Regions from separate parts of the Enterococcus sp. AZ128 genome, predicted to be linked through region 3. Evidence: riboswitches for the same ligand, from Rfam matches in the RefSeq annotation. Region 3 holds a riboswitch; each other region holds the start of a gene.
The links. Region 3 has a riboswitch for thiamine pyrophosphate ahead of thiW (energy coupling factor transporter S component ThiW). Riboswitches for the same ligand answer to the same signal wherever they lie in the genome.
Positions count from the first base shown of each region.

Region 1 (2,202 bases), on a different contig from region 3:
ACCACACCCGTTGTCAATTGTTTCCTAAGAAAGGCTTCGCGAACTCGCTCAGCTTTTGAGCACCAGGTAGGTACTGTTCCACATCAGCTCTGCAAGCAGTCGCTGTGTCTCAGCAATAAGACCAAAATATTTCTAAATTGCCAAGAAACACAGGGATCGAAGAGAACTGATGTTGATTGGTACCTCCTCGGTGCTTCTCAAATTTCGAAATATTTTTGCTTATTGCCGATATGCTAGTTCTGTTTAATGGAATTTAGCAGTAACTGTATGCGTAGCTTGCGTAGAAAAGCTAGTCCGTGAAGCCGGACATGGATAAATCTACTGTATAGCGATTTATTCATGTGAAAATTTTATACTTTCCTTATAGGGTCAAAAAAAGACCGTCCACTTCCGAACGATCTCATATAAATCACCATTTTTCTAAAGTAACAGCCATTTCCCAAAAGTCATATTCCATTTTACTGCTGATCACGAAGGATTCGATCATTTGTTGCTGCTCTTGTCTTGGACTTTCTTGGTATAAACGATCTAAAAGCGCGCATTCCTTCTTAATACCTTCCACAGCGGCTTCACCAGCATACGTTTCGATCCAGCGCTGATACAAAGGATTGGGAGAGCCCGCCTCAATCAAACGAACACCGATTTCTTGATAAAGCCAAGCACAGGGCAGCATTCCCGCAAAGGCCGTGTTTGGCGTGCCGTCAATCAGCTGTCGATACATATGAGAAACATAATGATACGCTGTGGGAGCAATCGGCGTATTAAGAATCTCACGATCAGAGATCTTTAATTCTGAAAAGAACTCCTCGCGAATCGCCATTTCACCTAGCCTAAGATTTTCCGCATTTTCTTGTAATTGCTCTTGAACCTTTCGATCATTTGTTTGTTCTGCGATTAGATTATAGAGTTTGCAAAAGTGTTCAAGGTAATAACGATCCTGAAGTAAGTAATAACGAAAAATTTCTGAGTCTAGATTTCCAGCTGCCAACGTTGTGATAAACGGATGCTCAAAACTACCCTCCCAAAAAGAGGCTGCTTCTTGACGGGCAATTGTTGTAAAAGTCATTCTTTTTTTCTCCTTTGTTCTTCATTTTTTATACTCCTGCTTGATACTAATCATTCAATAACACCGAATCACAACATAAAAAACCTCCTTTATTCTCATAAGAATGAAAAGGAGGCTCGATGCTTAAAACTCGCAGACAGAAGAAAACCCGACCGCAAAAAAACGGTCGGGTGCAAAATTCTAAACATCACACATTCCCTGCGCCAGTCCTAACTGTTTCAGGTTCAATGGGTATAATCTCAGCTTCAAAAGCACCCCTAGTGTCATTCAATTACTAAAAGTATAGCATACTCTTTTTAGAAAAACGATTACCATTTAAATCTTCTAGCTTTTAATCAAAAATTCTTGATTCCTGAACAAGAATTCGACTTGGTGTCAAAGTCGCTTCAGCTATTGTCTTTCCGGCATTTTTTAGATAATCCTTTACAAGCTGATAGCCAACCGTGTAGCCAGCGTTTCTTGAGAGTCCCACGGGTTGATACCCTTGCTCACGGGCGACCTCATCCCCGTACATATAAGCAGAAACCTGATCAAAGCCACGAGCATCGCGTCCATCCTTCATTACCTCGATTGTATGGTCCAACTCTTCCTGATCGTATTCTTGTACCCAAGGACCACGATGTTCGATGCCATAAAGTGTTTCGGCAAAAACTTCCGCTAAGCCTTCGATCACTAAATAATCTTCGACACTTACATCTCCATGATTAAAAGGCTCATACGTAAAACGAATATTATGATTAAACTCATGGGCCAAAGCAGATTTTAAACGCGTGCGATTGAACTCATTTGGTACAACGATTAATAGAATATACCCAGGTATCCCGCCAAATCCGCTATACCCTTCACTTGCCATCAAGACACTGTTTTCCGGATCACCAAGCAAGATATTTACATTAAACTCTTCGACCGGTATTTGATAGCCAATGTCAGTGAAAAGCTGTGCACTTTCCTCTATAACTTGACGACATTCCCCGAAAATATTCGTGTCTTTTAAAGGTTCTACCTTAGTTTCAATCAGCTCGCTGCTTTTTCGCGGGGTCCAGATTCCCATCATCTCTGATGCCATTAACACATCATAGCCTCCGGGAGTTTTTGGCATAAGCGGTACACTTAGATATCGCCACATTTCCTCAAAT
Region 1 is NZ_JBIORZ010000001.1:1,563,901-1,566,102, forward strand. It holds gene tenA (thiaminase II) at 410-1,066, opposite strand; TPP riboswitch at 1,244-1,335, opposite strand; gene IGI38_RS07670 (DUF2268 domain-containing protein) at 1,398-2,202, opposite strand, start outside.
Region 1: it holds a riboswitch for thiamine pyrophosphate, as region 3 does, so the genes downstream of both, tenA (thiaminase II) here and thiW (energy coupling factor transporter S component ThiW) in region 3, are expected to answer to the same signal.

Region 2 (2,202 bases), 310 kb from region 3:
GTACGCAGAAAATATTAGCACAGCACCATATCTCTGCTAAAGGGATGCAGGCGCGTCAAGTGACCGCTGCTGATTTTTATACCGCTGACTACATCATTGGGATGGATCAAGAAAATGTTTATGATCTAGAGTCAATGGCACCGGAAGGCACAGAAGACAAAATATATTTATATTTGGATCGAGTGTCTGGGTCTGCCGGTGAAAATATTCCTGACCCATGGTATACAGGAAATTTTGAAGAAACCTATGATTTAATTCAAAAAGGTTTAAACGAATGGTTAACTTTTTTTGAATTGGACTAGATTCCTTGTTTTTTCCTCAAAATTTAAGTAAAATCATACTACATAACCATGCTCTTGATAGGAGGAAGCTGAATGACTAAAAACGAGAAGCCTAAAAAGAATTTAATCAAGCTGTTTTCGAATTCGTCGTACCGTTTCATCTCGGATTTTTTGAATGATTCTGCTGAAAAACGAGCCCAAGAGCAAGCCAACGAGAACATTTTTCTCAAACTGAAGATGGCAGCTCTGCAAAATAGTTTAGTAGTCATTCAAGTTCAAGACGAAAAAGACGAAGAAAAATTTCAAACGATCTCAGGCTGGTTGCCTAAAGTAGTGACGAATGAATCCATCGTTATTCGAACCCAAGATAATCAATTGATGATGCTGACGATTGATCGGATCAAAAAAGTAACAACTTTGTCACCAAGCGGAGATCAAGAAAGCATTTCGCGTTAAAAGTATTTCATACCTTTACGAGTGAACAGACATCTGTTATACTCTGGGGGTACTAAAAAATAGAATAATACTGTCGCAAAGGGGAGCCTTCGGGCTGAGATTGAGATGACTCTAAACCCTAGTACCTGTTTCGGTTATTCGAGCGTAGGAATTGTGATGAAGTAATGATTGTTACTTCTCCTTTGTGGACTGTATGTTCAAAAGGAGGAGTTTTTTTATGTATAAGACAAGAATTTTAGTGGAAGGCACAGTGGTGGCGGCTTTGGCGCTGGTATTAACTTTCATACCAACGACTATTGGCAGCAGCTTTACGATTTCGTTGGGAATGATTCCGATGACGCTATTTGCTTTACGCAGAGGATTGAAACCAGCAATAATGTCGGCATTTATTTGGGGAATCTTGCATTTTCCAGCAAGCCAGGTAGTTTATCTGAGTGTTGTTCAAGTGTTGATAGAGTATCCGATCGCTTTTACGTTTGCCGGTTTTGCTGGATTATACGCAAAGAAGGTTCAACAAAGTTTAGCTGATCAAGATATGTGGAATGTTCGAAAGAATATTATTCTAGGTACTTTTGTTGGTACAGGAGCAAGATTCTTCTGGCATTTTATTGCAGGGGTTGTTTTCTGGGGCAGCTATGCGTTGTGGGGGATGAATCCGTGGATATTCTCGCTTGTTATGAATGGCATCAGCGGATTAGCGACAGCAGTCGTAACTGCGATTGTTGCGGTTTTAGTTGCAGAAAAGGCACCGCAATTATATCTGCCTAAAGATGGCAATTTGGTTCGAAAACAAAGCCAACAACAATAATAAAAAGCAGTTGTCCGTTTTTCAGGACAACTGCTTTTTATTATTAGCGGAATGAGAAGACAGGGTCATCATTTTGAACGTCCAGTGACCATACTTGCTTGGACGTATCATAGGTAATCTCTGCGATCTGCTGTTCCTTTTTGTAATTCTTCGGACTGCGACGCCAACCCTTTTCATCAGATAAAAAGATTGGGATATGGTAAATTTTATTTTTCAATTCAGACATGTCGAGGCAGAAAATGGCGCCCTCTTGTAAGATTGGATATAATTCCTTCAACAGTTCCCCATCTAATGGAGCGACAGAAGACCCCTTGCGGAAAAATGAGCGGCGATCATTGACTTTCTCCAATACGATCCGTGTTAGTTTGCTTGCAAGGATTCGGTAAAATTCGTCTAAATAGCGGTAATAGACACGCATAGTTTCGTTGCCTAAATTGAAATAAACAAAATTATTTTGCAACTTATAAAAAAAGGGTGAATGCAGATGTGTCCGCATGTGCCCAAAATATAGCAATTCTGAGATTTCTAATGGCGTCAGCTCTTTCAACATCGCCAGATCATTAAAATCGATCCACTTGGTTCCTTTTGAATGAGTAAAAACTTTGTTGCCGAAGAATTGTTGGACTTGTTCCGGACTATTAACGATTTTCAAACCTG
Region 2 is NZ_JBIORZ010000004.1:76,629-78,830, reverse strand. It holds gene IGI38_RS21595 (low molecular weight protein-tyrosine-phosphatase) at 1-302, shown strand, start outside; gene IGI38_RS21590 (hypothetical protein) at 375-737, shown strand; TPP riboswitch at 807-905, shown strand; gene thiT (energy-coupled thiamine transporter ThiT) at 955-1,545, shown strand; gene IGI38_RS21580 (hypothetical protein) at 1,589-2,202, opposite strand, start outside.
Region 2: it holds a riboswitch for thiamine pyrophosphate, as region 3 does, so the genes downstream of both, thiT (energy-coupled thiamine transporter ThiT) here and thiW (energy coupling factor transporter S component ThiW) in region 3, are expected to answer to the same signal.

Region 3 (2,202 bases):
TTGGACACAGCAAATTGGTGGGTTTATTTGGTACTCATCGTTTTGGGTGGGCTTGTAGTTAACCGATTCTATCTATTGCGGAAAATCGGATAAACTAACGAGGTGTGACAGAAAATTTCGGCCTATTTCCAATAACGCTGTTTCGGGTTCACTGAATAATCGAAAGAAGGAGTTGTGACGAGATTTTTGTCACAGCTCCTTTTCGTCGTTTATCTATTCATGCAGCTCCAGCGGCAAGCCGTCTGGATCGAAGAAAAAGGTCATCTTTTCACCAGTAAAGTCATCGGTCCGCAACGGTTCACATTCAATACTGTGACTGCTTAAATAAGCAACAGCAGCTTCGATATCATTCGTTTTAAACGCTAAGTGGCGTAATCCCGCAGCTTCTGGAAAGCTGGGGCGTTTTGGCGGATTTTGCGGGGCGAAGATTTCTAACTCCGCGTCGTTCAGCTGCAAATCCAATTTATAATCTTGGCGCTCTGGGCGGTAATTCTCACGGATGATCGGTAAACCCAGCACATCGACATAAAACTGGCGCGCCTTTTGGTAATCAGAGACAATAATCGCGACGTGATGGATTGCAGAAAAATCTGGTTTTGACATGAGCGTGTCCTCCTTGTTTTTCTTGATCGAACCCGCTTTATCGGCAAAAAGCTGAAGGGCTTCGACAAGTCTTTCCTAAGTATAAGCTAGTTGGAATAAAAAAAGTATGTTATACTCCAATCAATTGAAGAGAAACATTTGGGGTGCTTTATGGCTGAGATTATACCCATGGAACCTGATGCAGTTAAAACTGACGCAGGGAAATGTAGCTAACGACTGATTGTACCCGACCATTTTATTTTGGTTGGGTTTTTCTGTTTTTCTTAGGTATCTTGATCTCGTTGTTTCTCATGGAAAGGAGGATTAACGTGGAGAAAAATAAAATCCATAAATTGACACTGCTGGCTTTAATGATCGCGTTGGATGTTGTCTTATCACCATTGATGCGGATCGAGGGGATGGCGCCAATGTCTAGTGTCATGAATATTGTGGCCGGAGTGTTGTTGGGTCCGGTCTATGGAACACTCATGGCTTTTGTCTGTGCATTGATTCGAATGACGATGTTGGGGATTCCGCCGTTAGCGTTGACGGGTGCAATATTTGGCGCCTTTTTTGCAGGATTGTTTTATCGATTAGGCGGGAAACTAATTTGGTCGATGCTGGGGGAAGTATTTGGAACAGGTATTTTGGGTTCATTATTATCCTATCCGGTGATGGTGTGGTTTACTGGCAGTCAAAGTGATTTGTATTGGTTTATTTATACGCCGCGTTTTGTCGGTGCGACGCTGATCGGTTCGGCGATCGCGTTCGTCGTATTGGTGAAGCTGCAGGAAACAACGATTTTCAAACGTTGGCAGCGCTTATTTTTGAGTGAGAGGATGTTTGGATGATCAAAACGAAGGTTTCAAACGTATTTCCATTGGCAGATGCGCCGTTGGTTCATTGTATAACTAACGAGGTCACCTGTGAAACGGTGGCGAATGCCTTGCTGTATATCGGTGCTAAGCCCATCATGGCCTCTGATCCAAGAGAGTTCAATGAGTTGTTTCAACAAACGGACAGTTTATTGCTGAATATCGGTCATTTATCAGAGGAGCGGGAAGCGAGTCTGATTGCTGCGGCTAAGCTGGCGAATAGGGGACAAAAACCGAGTGTTGTCGATCTGGTGGGCTATGGTGTCAGTCAGACTCGTGATCAGGTCGGGCGTTTGTTGATTGCGGAAAACCCTACTGTGGTGAAAGGCAATATTTCCGAACTGCGTAATTTTTGCGGCTTGCCAAGCCATGCTCGTGGAGTAGACGGCAGTGAGCTGGATCAAGGTGAAGCAGCACTCGAAGAATTATCCGCAGCACTGCAGCAAATAGTCAAACGCTACCCCAAAACGACTTTTTTAGCGACCGGCAGCCAAGACATTGTGGTCGATCAAAAATGTATTCGCCGCTTAGCTAACGGAGTGCCGGCGTTGGATCGATTCACTGGTACAGGTGATATTGTCGGCGCGATGATTGCTGCTTTATTAGGATGTGGAGTAAAAACAGCGGAGGCGGTTGTTGCCGCGGTCAGCTATTTTAATCTTTGTGGAGAGCAAGCCGGAGATGCGATCGGTTTAGCCGCTTTTCGCCAAGAAACATTGAATCAACTTTCGATCTTAATGGAAAA
Region 3 is NZ_JBIORZ010000004.1:386,660-388,861, reverse strand. It holds gene IGI38_RS23120 (beta strand repeat-containing protein) at 1-93, shown strand, start outside; gene gloA2 (SMU1112c/YaeR family gloxylase I-like metalloprotein) at 214-603, opposite strand; TPP riboswitch at 733-822, shown strand; gene thiW (energy coupling factor transporter S component ThiW) at 894-1,433, shown strand; gene IGI38_RS23105 (hydroxyethylthiazole kinase) at 1,430-2,202, shown strand, end outside.